2 regions of the Algimonas porphyrae genome follow, and region 1 is predicted to be linked to the other one. Evidence: predicted binding sites of a transcription regulator. Region 1 holds the regulator's gene; the other holds the start of a gene.
What was found. The regulator HrcA, encoded in region 1, represses chaperone genes, less so after heat shock. The targets are predictions, from matches to a motif close to GTTAGCANTCNNNNNNNNNGANTGCTAAC.
Positions count from the first base shown of each region.

Region 1 (6,482 bases):
TGAAGGTCATTTCGGACAATATCCGTTATAATATGCCGCAACCCTGGCTCTATAAGGGGCTGGTGGATATCGGCGCCAAAATCGCCGCGCTTTTCGTCAAACAGGTTCAGAAATCGATGGACACGATCGATCTGCCGGAGCCGGACGAGGCACAGAAAGCGATCGAGAAGGCTGTGACGCAATATCTCCGCGCGTTGCTGACCTCCGAACATGTCAAATCGCTGATCAAGCAGATCTTCGGCGACTCCGGCCTTTTTGCAGGCTTGACGGTCCGGGTCATTCTTGCGGAGCTGATCTACGGCCGTGTGGAAGTGCTGGCCGATGGTCAATTCGTCAAACGCGATCCGCCCATCGACTGGTCATCGCAGGATGATCGCGACGACAGCCCCGACGCCCTGCCGGGGCGGCGTGAAGACGCGATCAGGCGTCGCTACATGCAGGCGCAGGCCATACTCAGAAGCAGTCCTGGTCTGAGTGACGAAAAGCGCGATGCGCTGAAACAGGCCAGCGAAGTGCTGGAGACGGAACTCGATGCGCTGGAGGCAGAACGCACCCGGCAGATGACTGCCATCATCGAAACCTTCACGATGGAGGACTATTACCAGCTGTTCGATATCGAACTCTGCGTCACGGGATCGAATGTTTCAACAAAGCGGACAGTGTTCTTCAACCGCTATCTGACCCCGAAAATGCCGGTCGTGGATGCCGTCGGAATCAGCTCGTCTTTTCCGTTTCTCTTCAAGCCGACCCGCCTGACATATACCGGCGGCAAAATGAGTCATGACGCCTATGATACGGATGCGGTGGCGCTGAATCTGGGAGGCGACCCCCGCGCGCTCTACCCGCCGGCGACACTCGAAGACTGGTACAGGGAAAATTACCATGGCTGGTTCATTGATGGCGGGTTGCTGAACAATATTCCGATCAATGCTTTCAACGGCCATGCGTCGGGAAATCCGAAAAAGCGTGCCTTGAGCCCGATCGACATGCTTTACGAACCGCTCAATCGCCATGTGTTGGGCTTCGTGCTTGATACGCTCGATGTCGTCCCGAAGGATTCGAAAACGGGGCGGCCTGCCTATCGCCGTCACGGATGGATCAAGAATGCGGAAGGTTTCGAGACCGAAAAGGTGCCGCCGGGCCTTATCTCCATGTTTCTGTCATCGGTTTACGAAACGCCCATGGCACATTCGACGCGTCACGCCCTTCCTGCCAAAGCCTTCCGGAGGCATCAGGTCGTCATGCTGGACACGCCCGGCGTAACGTTGTTCGATCTGATCCCGGTCGAGCGGGCGCTGCGTGATGCCGACTGGGGCAGTTACAAGACCACATGGAAACATCTGACTGGAGCAGAACCGCAGAAGACGAAGGCGGAATTTGAGAGCGTCTTCGACCGAGATAATGCCGACGGGCGAAAATGGCGCCGCAACCGCGCACAACGCCTGCAACGGCGTATGTCGCGCAAAACCGCGCGTCGGGCGACACGGGTAAGAGGGGCAACGAAAAAGAACGCATAACGGTGCCCGGGCCGCCCGCCTTACCGGTTCTTGAAATGCGGCTTTCGCTTTTCGATGAAGGCGTTCATGCCTTCTTTCTGGTCTTCCGTCGTGAACAGGCTCTGGAACATGCGGCGTTCGAACCGGATGCCTTCGCGCAGGGACATTTCGTAGCCGGCTTCGATCACTTCTTTCAGGATCATATTGGCCGGCTGGCTGTGTCCGGCGATCTTCTTGGCGGCGTCATTGACTGTGTCCATCAGGTCGTCGACCGGAACGACGCGCGCGACCAGACCGCTATGTTCCGCTTCAGATGCGTCCATCATGCGACCCGTCAGGCATAGATCCATCGCCTTGGCCTTGCCGACGGCGCGGGCCAGGCGCTGCGTCCCGCCAATGCCGGGGATGACGCCCAGATTGATTTCCGGCTGGCCGAACTTGGCCGTGTCCGAGGCGATGATGAAATCGCACATCATGGCGATCTCGCAGCCGCCGCCCAGCGCGTAGCCGGAAACGGCGGCGATGATCGGCTTGCGGAAGCGCTCGATGGCGCAATGATTGGCCTCAAACGGGTCATGCTTATAGTTGGACAGATAGTCGCCATCGACCATCTCCTTGATGTCCGCACCGGCGGCAAAGGCCTTTTCATTGCCGGTCAGGATCACGCAGCCAATACCGTCATCCGCTTCCAGATCGGCCAGCGCTTGCGCCACCTCGCCCATCATTTCGGAATTCAGCGCATTGAGTGCCTTTGGACGGTTCAGGCGGATCGTCGCGACGCGACCATCCGTATCCAGTTCGATCAGCTCGTAAGCCATAGGGGTCTCTCTCGGATCGGTTTCGTTTTTCAAAGGCGGTGGCTACACCTCCGACCCCGGACCTGACAAGGGCATCCTGACAGGAGCATCCTGACAGGGGCATGATGGCGGGATCAGCGTTGACAGGCCTTGCAGTAGAAGGTGCTGCGTCCGCCCTGGACACGACGTGCAATCGGCGCGGCGCAGGCGGGGCAGTCCTGCCCTTCACGGCCATAGACGGAGAATTGTTTCTGGAAATAGCCGAGTGCGCCGTCGGCCTGGCGGTGGTCGCGCAGGGATGACCCACCTGCCGCGATGGCTTCGATCAGTACCGCCTTGATGTGCCCGACCAGCCGTTCGGTTTCAGCCACGCGTAGCCGTCCGGCCCCGCGCCCGGGGCTGATCCCGGCCCGGAACAGGGCTTCGCAGACATAGATATTGCCAAGGCCCGCCACGATCCGCTGATCCAGCAGGGCGATCTTGATCGGCGTTTTCTTACCCTTGAGCCGGGCGCGCAGATCGGGGGCGTTGAAGCCGTTGCCGAGGGGCTCCGGCCCCAGATCATCGAGACGGTAGGGCGCGTCCGGTTTCACCAGCTCCATGAAGCCGAAGCGGCGCGGATCATTATAGGTGACGGTATTGCCGTCTTCGGTCGTGAAAATGACATGATGATGTTTCGGATCGGCATCGTGAGCATGGGTGAACTCGCCGAGCTGTGAGCCGCCAAGCACAAACCGCCCGCTCATACCCAGATGCATGAACAGACGCTCGCCTGAGGTCAGGTCCGCCTGCAAGAATTTGGCCCGGCGCGACAGACGCTCCACGCGCTGCCCCTCAATGCGGTCGGCGAAGTCGTCCGGAAAGGGAAAGCGAAGATCCGGACGGTTCAGTTGGACATGCGAGATAATCCGGCCTTCCAGAACAGGGGCGAGACCGCGGCGAACCGTTTCGACTTCGGGGAGTTCGGGCATCGTAGATCTCTGGTTTCGCCTATGACAGATCGTCCTCTATCACCGAACTTGATTCGGTGATCCATCTTCCAGAGCGGTGGTCATTCAATATCCTGCCAATCGAGTGTCAGTTCGCGCCAGTCTGGATTATCCTTTTCAAACAAGGCGATTTTCTATGATCGGTTCCAGTTCTTGATCTGTTTTTCGCGACGTAGTGCTTAGACCACCAGATCGTAGGATTCAAAGTAGACAAGACGATCAACATCGTATCGGGCTGTGAAGCAGTTGGGGTCGGTTTTGTTCGTGTGCTCTTGCACTCGCGCCCAGAGGTCTTTCGTGAAACCCGTATAGAGCGACCCGTTTTTACGGTTGCAGAGTATATAGACATAACCCTTTGCCATGACGGCAAAGGGACTGAGATGGATCACCGAGTGAAGCTCGGTGATGAAGGTTCGAAGATTCAGCCTTGACCCGTGCTCACAGCCACCATGGCGGCGCGCAGCGTCCGACCGCCGATGGTGAAGCCTTGCTGCATGACGGCGGCGACATGGCCCTTCTCGACATCCGGGTGGGGGATGTTGGCGACGGCCTGATGGACATTGGGGTCGAATTTGGCCCCGACACCGGGGACGGGTTTGACCTGATGGCGTTCCAGCGCCGTCGTCAGATCCTTTTCGGTCAGCTCGATCCCGGCGACGAGGTTGCGGGCATTCTCGCCCAGCTCTTCCTTGGCCTGACCATCGATCGTGTGCAGCGCGCGGGACAGATTATCATAGACGGAGAGCATGTCGGCGGCGAATTTCTCGACCCCGTATAGCTTGGCGTTCTGCACTTCGCGTTCTGCGCGTTTGCGGATATTGTCGGCCTCGGCCAGTGTGCGCATGGCCTGATCCTTCATGGTCGCGATTTCCATTTCCAGCTCACGGACGCGTGCGGAATCGTCGGGCGTGTCGTCCGTTGCCGCGTCTGCGCCGGGCTCACCCGCCGGATCGTCGTCGGACAGGACATCGTCCTTGTGTTTTTTCAGAAAGTCGTCGGCGGCCCGCTTCAGCTCGGCCGCGCTCGGTTTGCGCTCGGGCTGACCTTCGCCTTCCGCGTCGATCTGCGCCTGCAGGGCATCCCATTCATCCATGCCCCCCGCTCCGGGGACGCTGTTTCCGTTCTCGATATCACCAGCCATGGCTTGGTCTCTTGCTCCTATATCCGCGCATCAGGCGCGTCGCGTCAGCGTTTCGCCGACCAGTTTTGCCGTCAGATCGACCATTGGGATGACCCGGCCATAATTCAACCGTGTCGGTCCGATCACGCCCAGTGCCCCCAGCAACTTGCCATGGCCGTCCCGGTAAGGGGCGACCACGACGCTGGAACTGGACAGAGAGAACATCGGGTTCTCCGTCCCTATGAAAATCCTGACGCCGTCCGCATGTTCCGTCTGGTCGAGCAGAGAAATCAGCTCTTCCTTGCGCTCCAGATCCTCGAACAGGAGCCGGATGCGTTCCAGATCGGCCCCCACGTCGGTGCGCGTGTCGAGATTGTCAAGCAGCCGGGCCTGTCCGCGAACAATCAGTTTGCGGTTCTGGGCCGGCTCATCCGTCCAGGCCGCCAGTCCCTGCTTGATCAGGGCGGCCGCGGCAATGTCGATTGCCGCGCGGCCCTGCTCGATTTCGCTCAGAATATCGGCGCGCGCTTCTGAGAGCTGGCGTCCGCGCAACCGGGCCGACAGGAAGTTTCCGGCCCGTTCCAGACTGGCACTCAGCACGCCCTCGGGGCGTGGCATCAGCCGGTTCTCGACCCGCCCGTCCTCATGCACCATCACGACAAGCGTGCGGCCATCGTCAAGACCGACAAATTCGACATGTGACAGGGCGGTCTCGCGGACAGGTTCGGGTGCCAGGACAAGACCGGCCCCGCCTGCCAGCCCGGCCAGCAGGGTCGAAGCCTGCAGAAAGACTTCCTCCGGTTCGCGGCCCGATGCGGCGATCTGTGCTTCCAGGTGACGGCGTTCGTCGCGGGACACGTCACCGATCTCCAGCAAGCCGTCGACATAGAGGCGCAGTCCCGCCTGTGTCGGTTGCCGCCCGGCACTGACATGCGGGCTCTCGAGCAGCCCCATATGCGTCAGATCGGCCATGACGGACCGAATCGATGCGGGTGAGAGGGCGGTGCCGGACAGGGCCAGCGACTTGGAGCCGACCGGTTGTCCGGTTTCCAGATAGGCAGAGACGACAGAGCCGAAGATCGCGCGGGCGCGCGCGTCGAGCTCGGACAAGGGGAATGTGGCCAGAACGGACATGGACTGCCTATCTGGTCGGCCTTTGCCGGACTCGCAAGGGTTATGCGCGGGGCGACTTGCCTTTCCGCGCATGACGTCGCAGGAGCCGCCACCGATAGAGAAGGAAAGACCGTCATGCGTCCCGAAAACAGAGCCCTCGACCAGTTGCGTCCCGTCACGATGGAGACGGGCGTGTCCCGCTATGCCGAAGGGTCCTGCCTGATCCGGTTCGGCCACACACATGTGCTGGTCACGGCCAGCGTCGATGAGGGTGTGCCGCGCTGGATGAAGGGTAAGGGCAAAGGCTGGGTGACGGCGGAATATGGCATGCTGCCGCGCTCGACCCATACGCGCAATAACCGCGAAGCCGCGCGCGGCAAACAGGGTGGGCGCACGGTCGAAATCCAGCGACTGATCGGGCGGTCCTTGCGCGCCGTGACCGATCTGAAGGCGCTGGGCGAGCGGCAGATCGTGGTCGATTGCGACGTTATGCAGGCTGATGGCGGAACGCGCACGGCGGCGATCACCGGTGCTTGGGTCGCGCTCAGCCAGGCCTGTGCCGGGCTGGTGGACCAAGGACTGATCGAAACCAACCCGGTTACGTCGCCCATGGCCGCAGTCAGCTGCGGGATCGTGGACGGCACGTGCCAACTCGATCTGGAATATGTCGAAGACAGTGCCGCACAGGCCGACGCAAATTTCGTCCTGACCGCCAGCGGCGGCATCATCGAGGTTCAGGCCACCGCCGAAGAGACGCCCTTTTCTGGCGAGGAAATGGACGAACTGATGCGGCTGGCGAAAAAAGGCATTGGCGAGCTGTGCGCGATGCAGGAAGCCGCGCTGGCGTAAATGCTGGCGTAAATGCTGGCGCTAGCGCTTTCCGACTGAAAATTCGGGAATGGGTGGGGTGTCGCCTTCGGGCACCCACTCCAAGATATCCGCGGGCTGGCACTCCAGCTCGCGGCAG
Region 1 covers NZ_CP163424.1:3,158,095-3,164,576, reverse strand. The annotation lists gene AB6B39_RS15380 (patatin-like phospholipase family protein) at 1-1,517, shown strand, start outside; gene AB6B39_RS15375 (enoyl-CoA hydratase) at 1,538-2,314, opposite strand; gene mutM (bifunctional DNA-formamidopyrimidine glycosylase/DNA-(apurinic or apyrimidinic site) lyase) at 2,428-3,264, opposite strand; partial or broken gene AB6B39_RS15365 (GIY-YIG nuclease family protein) at 3,420-3,644, opposite strand; gene AB6B39_RS15360 (nucleotide exchange factor GrpE) at 3,704-4,423, opposite strand; gene hrcA (heat-inducible transcriptional repressor HrcA) at 4,454-5,536, opposite strand; gene rph (ribonuclease PH) at 5,651-6,364, shown strand; gene AB6B39_RS15345 (helix-turn-helix domain-containing protein) at 6,386-6,482, opposite strand, start outside.

Region 2 (6,482 bases), 1.3 Mb from region 1:
CCGATCAGTTCTGCTATAAATTTCTTCATGATGGTTCCTCCCCAGGATGGGGAGAATGTCAGGAGTGGGAGGTGAATGGGGGATGAATGGGGATTTTCGTTCCTTCCGCTCCTGCCGACCCTCCGCATCGATCACTCCATTGGACTGATCTTTGGCTACGACGTCCAGCCCATCTCCCATCACTATCGTCTGGCTAAGTCCTAACTGAAGTCGAGCGGGTTCAGTTTCAGATCAAACCAGTCCGGATTGTCGGCTTCGATCAGCGCGATCTTCCAAGCGCGCTTCCACCGCTTCACGGCATTTTCACGCGCCACAGCCTCCATCAGCGTGTCGAACGCCTCATAATATACGAGCCTGTCACACCCGTGCTTCGCCGTGAAACTGTTCGGATTAGCCTTGGTCTTATGCTCGTAATTCCGCGCCGCCAGATCACGGGTCGATCCGACATAGATCGTCCCGTTCTTCCGGTTGACCATGATGTAGAACCAACCGCCCACCATGACCGCACTGTGTGGGAGATGGGCAGGCCGATCAAGTCGGCCTGAGCGGGTGGAGGGCGGTTTCCCTTAATTTACCGCTCTCGCCGACTTGATCGGCGAGCCCATCTCCCAATCCTTTCGGTGATTCAAGTCATCTCCGTCATGGCCAGGGCGGTCACTCTTGCCATCACGCCCTCAACCTCATAAGCGCCTGATCCCAAACAAAACTGATGGAGGGTGTCATGCCAAAATATACCAAGCACGACGAAAACCGCCCGTCCTTTCGAGCGGACTTCTAAACGCCGCAAGGGCTTCCCCAGCGAGACCCGCGTCAAACGCGGTCACCGCACCATCAAGGGCGGCGAGATTGAGCTGATCGAAAAGCTAGGCCGCAATGATCCCTGTCCCTGCGGAAGCGGACGGAGATTTTAAGAAATGCTGCTTTAAGGGAGGACGGCTTCGATGGGAGCCGGAGGGATTATTATGTACGGTGAGGTCTGATGGCTCTGACCGAGTTCCCGCTCCCGCCGACTTGATCGGCGGGTGCATCTATTATCGGTTTATGTGCTAGGAGGCCTCAGTAGTAAGCAAGTAGCTGATAAATGATGAGCATGCGCCAATCATATAGAGCGCTTCTGCCTCGCTGACAGATGCGGTGTCCTCATGGATAAGAGAATGGCGGATGCCGTCGACGTCAGACGTATAGCCGTACATTTTGCTAAATGAGTTAGCAAGGGCTGGGTGAAGAGCCTTTTTCTTTTTTAGGCTACTTAAAAGCTCACCCAAAGTACCACTTGAACCAGTTAGAAATCGCACTGTAGACTTAACAGCAGAGATACTTTCTCTCACACTGTCGGCATATTTCTGTTGAGCAAGAGCCCGTGCCGCCTGTTCAAGATGTGCACTTGCACCATTTGCACTCGAATTTCGTGTGATCTCGAACGCAGATTCGAAAGCCTCAGCTTGTTCATTATTTCCGATAGCAATGAAATGTCGGTTTCTTACACGATAGGCCACGGCATGTTTGACGCATGCCGTGGCAATCCGATCAGCGCATCGTCCCGAGGTGTCACGCTCCATAAAGTATTCCAAATAATCGAACAGCTTTGGAAAAGCTGACAGATGTATTGAGTTGGCGATACGCTCTGCCGCCTCATACTTCATGTTTTTTGCCACAGGTTTTCCGAGTTCAATCACAGTAAAGTCTCGGAAAAGTTCTTTGCCTTCTGGACTGAGGTAGTAACCCCCCATTGAGCCGTACAAACGAACGTGTTCGAGGGCTTCAATCATTGATAGATGTACGATATTCCGGAAGCCGTCTGGGATTTCTCCGAGTTTGAGTTGCTGTGGTTTCTCAATTAGCCCAGTTCGTTCTGTAAATCGTTGCATCGTATATTCCTTAATATAAAAGCCGCCCTGCATTCCTGCAAGGCGGCCTTTATTGGTTCCGAAGTTTTGAACCCGGCCCTGAATTTGATCCAATGGATCAAATTCTTCACGGGGCCGTTTTCAAAAGCTCTCAGGAATGGTCGCGTATGATGTAAGCCGCAGAGGGCGACTTACATCATGCCGCCCATTCCGCCCATTCCGCCCATGTCTGGCATGGCAGGCGCGTCGGCCTTTGGTGCTTCCACAATCGCGGCTTCGGTCGTCAGGATCAGGCCGGCGACACTTGCTGCGTCTTGCAGGGCTGTGCGGACGACTTTGACGGGGTCGATGATTCCGGCTTTGACCATGTCGACATATTCGTCATTCTGCGCGTCGTAGCCGTAATTCGCCTTGTTCTTGGCGATCACGTTTCCGACGACCACAGCGCCTTCGACGCCGGCATTGTCAGCGATCTGACGCAGCGGGTAGGCGAGGGCGGCCTTGACGATGTCGATGCCGGCCTGCTCGTCATCATTGAGGCCTTCGACATTGATGAAGCGGCTTGCGCGCAGCAGGGCCGTACCGCCCCCGGGGACGATGCCTTCTTCAACAGCGGCGCGTGTGGCGTTCAGCGCGTCATCGACGCGGTCCTTGCGCTCTTTCACTTCCACTTCCGTGGAGCCGCCGACCTTGATCACAGCCACACCGCCAGCGAGTTTCGCCAGACGTTCCTGCAGCTTTTCACGGTCATAGTCGCTTGAAGTGTCTTCGGCCTGCTTGCGGATCTGGTCAACACGGGCAGTGATGTCGCCCTTCTTGCCGGAGCCGTCCACGATGACCGTGTCGTCCTTGGTGATGTGGACATGCTTGGCCGTGCCGAGATCCGTCAGCGCGACATTTTCGAGCTTGATGCCGAGATCTTCGGAAATGACCGTGCCGCCCGTCAGGACTGCGATGTCCTGCAGCATGGCCTTGCGGCGATCACCGAAGCCAGGCGCCTTGACGGCTGCGATTTTCAGGCCGCCGCGCAGCTTGTTGACCACGAGGGTCGCCAGCGCTTCGCCTTCAATGTCCTCGGCGATGATCAGCAGGGGCTTGCCCGTCTGAACGACCGCTTCGAGGATCGGCAGCATGGCTTGCAGCGAAGACAGCTTGCCTTCGTTGAGCAGGATGTAGGGGTCGTCGAGCTCGACGCGCATCTTTTCAGGGTCGGTGATGAAGTAGGGCGAGAGGTAGCCGCGGTCGAACTGCATGCCTTCGACGACATCGAGTTCGGTGTCGGCTGTCTTGCCTTCTTCGACCGTGATCACGCCTTCATTGCCGACCTTGTTCATCGCTTCGGCGATCATTTCGCCGATGGAGGCTTCGCCATTGGCCGAAATCGTACCGACCTGAGCGATTTCCTCGGATTTCTTGATCTTGGAGGCTTTCTTGAGCAGGTCGCCGACGACTTCGGAAGAGGCCTTGTCGATACCGCGCTTCAGATCCATCGGGTTCATGCCGGCGGCAACGCGCTTCAGACCTTCGCGAACGATGGCTTGGGCCAGTACGGTCGCTGTGGTCGTGCCGTCACCGGCCTTGTCATTGGTCTTGGAGGCGACTTCGCGCAGCATTTGCGCACCGAGGTTCTGATACTTGTCCTCGAGTTCGATTTCCTTGGCGACGGAGACGCCGTCCTTGGTGATCTTGGGGGCACCGAATGATTTTTCGATGACGACGTTGCGGCCCTTGGGACCGAGTGTGGTTTTGACGGCATTGGCGAGAATATCGACGCCTTCCAGCATGCGATCGCGCGCGTCCGAACCGAATTTGACTTCCTTGGCAGCCATTTAGCTTCTCCAGTAAGTGGTGGTGTTCTTGATTGTGGGTTTGTCGAGGCGGGCGGCGTTAGCCGATCACGCCCATAATGTCGGATTCTTTCATGATCAGCAGGTCCTTGCCGTCGATCTTGACTTCCGTGCCGCCCCATTTGCCGAACAGAACGCGGTCACCGACCTGAACGTCCAGCGTGTTGGTGGAACCGTCATCGTTGCGTGTGCCGGGTCCGACAGCGACGACTTGGCCCTCAGAGGGCTTTTCAGTGGCTGTGTCGGGGATGATGATGCCGCCGGCAGTTTTTGTGTCTTCTGCGACACGTTCTACGACCACGCGGTCGTGGAGGGGACGAAACTTCATTGCGTCTTCTCTCTGATTTAAGGTTGGTAATAGCGCTTGGCACTCCCCGTATGAGAGTGCCAACGGGGCGCATGTATGCAGGGTGGGGAAGAGGTGCAAGAGGCGCAAAGACAAAAACTCGAAAGTTTTGTGCAGAGGGCACCCAAACATATAAGTTGTGGTGCGAACAGCCCCTGGTGGACCGGACAGCCCCGACAAAAGGGGCAATGCCTGTCACAGGGATTCATTCAGCGACCGATGTGTGGTAGCCCCATATTGACCGTCAGAGTATTTCTCTGATTACGGATTTGAGAAACCGTCCGGGTAGGGTAGCTGCTTGTTGTCATCATCAACAAGAATGTATGCGACCGTGGTTTCAAGGCCCGACCTTCTGACAGGTTTTCCAAACCGGATTTTGGGTCGGTACTGCCAGCGCTCAATGGTTCGAATGCTTTCGCGATATAAGACATTGTCCGTGCACATCTCTGCGCTCACATTGAAGGGTTGACCATCCGGGGACACATCGAATTTCATTTTACAATAGCCACTGTGGTTGCCTTCCAGAAACCTGGGTGGGAATGTCGGCGGAATTCTCCTGAGCGGACGCGCATCGCGATCCTCGGTCGCGCCTAAATTCATCACAGGCTTCGAATAGGGGATCGTTCTGACACGCCAGACCTTGGCGCTGCTATTATCCGATCCGGCAACGGCGAACCGGTAATCCGGGGAGAAACCGGCAGGGTGGTTCTGTGATCCATCGAACCGTGCAAGATAGTCGATCTTCACACTGTCGCGCGCACTGCCCGCATCGGGTATCTTGAAAATGTGGGTCGTGCCGTCGCTCCGAGACAAAACGCCGTATTCAGTGCCAGCCAGGTAGGCCGTATGTCTCGGCGTGTTTCCGGACATGGGAACTTCAAGGCGTTGGCTGACCGAAAGGTGCGTTTCTTCATCTGCGGTCTGCGGATCGTCGATCGCAATCATCTGATACAGGTTGATTATGTTGGGGTACGCCCCGAACGCGATGGCATGTGCTCCTTCATCCGAGAAATGGGGAAAGGTCGTGAAATCCTGATCATATGTTCCGGTCCTCCAATTATTGAATCCGAGGATGTCAAATCTATCGGAGTTGACGACGTCAAATTGGACCCGCTTGTTCGTTGCCAGATGATACACTCTATTCCCGGTTGTGGTAAAGGCGATGTCGTACGGCCAGGCGCCGATGTCGTATTTCTGTACCAGAGAGCCGTCGGAGACCGTCCTGATCTCCGCCAAGCCGGTCAAGCGGGTGACCGACGCGATCATGGAGCTGTCTGGCGAGAATAGGGCCGACGCGAAAACGTCGACTGGCCGGCCTTGGATGCTCCATCTCAGGGCGTAGTCCCGGGTCTCCCAGAGGAACAGCTTCGGTCCAACGTCACAGGCCGCCAGGATCATTGTGCCGTCTGGTGAGACATCGAGGGAATTGACGCCGCAGCCAGGCGTCGGCAACGTCGCCAGCAATCCATAAGTCTCTGCGTCCCAGACCTTGACGGTTTTGTCCTTCGATCCGGTGACAATGATGTTCCCGGTCGGCGAATAGACGGCATCGGTAACGTCGTCTTTGTGTCCTACAAGTGTGGCATGAACGGGCAGATCATAGGCAACAAAACCTTGCTTTCGCGCTTCAGCTTCAAGCCGGCCCCGTTTTTCTTCGCGGGCAATGGCTGCGGCCGCCTCACGTTCCGCCTCACGTCTTGCTTTTTCGGCTTCGCGCTCTGCCCGACGCCTTGCCTTGATGTCTTCCTGTTCGGCCTTGTAGAGCGGCTCGATCACGGCAAATAGTGTGATCGCCTCGTCATACCCATCATCGGCATTGGTCGCGGTTTTGAAATATCGCGTCAGGGCCTGATAAGACGCCGTGTAATCCTCTTGGGCCGCATCGATCTTTGCCGCTGTCAGTTCGATCCGGTTCGGCATTTTGACATCGAGTTTGCGAAGCGCCTCGATCGATGATTTCGCGCCGTCCAGATCGCCGTCCTGTATCGAGGAAACAATCTGTCTTTGCAGCACCTCGGCGCGAACCGTGTCGGGGATTTGAGCGAAAGTCGGGGGCGCGCTTGCCAGCATGGCAAGAGCGGCGAAAACGCAGATTTTCTGTTTCATGACTGTCAGCATAAAATTTTAGAGTCCGGATTGAGCTCGGCACAGGCGCAGTGATTGCCGGCATTGCACTTCTCTTCGAGGCTGGTCCGAGCGCGTCGCTTCAGAGCCTCGATATCCAGACGTGACGCTTCGGCCTTGTTGGCAGCGTCGAAACGTTTCTGGCGTGTTTCCTCGTGAGTCTCTCGCTCGGCTTGAGCGCGAATAGCGGCAAGTTGCGCGTCCAATCTATCGTCGGCCCGATCAAGACTGGCCGGATCGACGTAGAGGTTTTCGACGAAGTCGCGCGGAACCTCTCCGCGGTCATAGGCTGGCTTGATCGAGCGGCAATAGCTGTCC
Region 2 covers NZ_CP163424.1:1,832,671-1,839,152, forward strand. The annotation lists gene AB6B39_RS08825 (aquaporin) at 1-29, opposite strand, end outside; gene AB6B39_RS08830 (GIY-YIG nuclease family protein) at 201-500, opposite strand; gene AB6B39_RS08835 (SEC-C metal-binding domain-containing protein) at 717-911, shown strand; gene AB6B39_RS08840 (hypothetical protein) at 1,047-1,961, opposite strand; gene groL (chaperonin GroEL) at 2,039-3,676, opposite strand; gene AB6B39_RS08850 (co-chaperone GroES) at 3,735-4,022, opposite strand; gene AB6B39_RS08855 (energy transducer TonB) at 4,302-6,146, opposite strand; gene AB6B39_RS08860 (hypothetical protein) at 6,152-6,482, opposite strand, start outside.
Region 2: AB6B39_RS08850 (co-chaperone GroES) is a predicted target of HrcA. The motif match lies at 4,058-4,086, and genes of this name have one in related genera.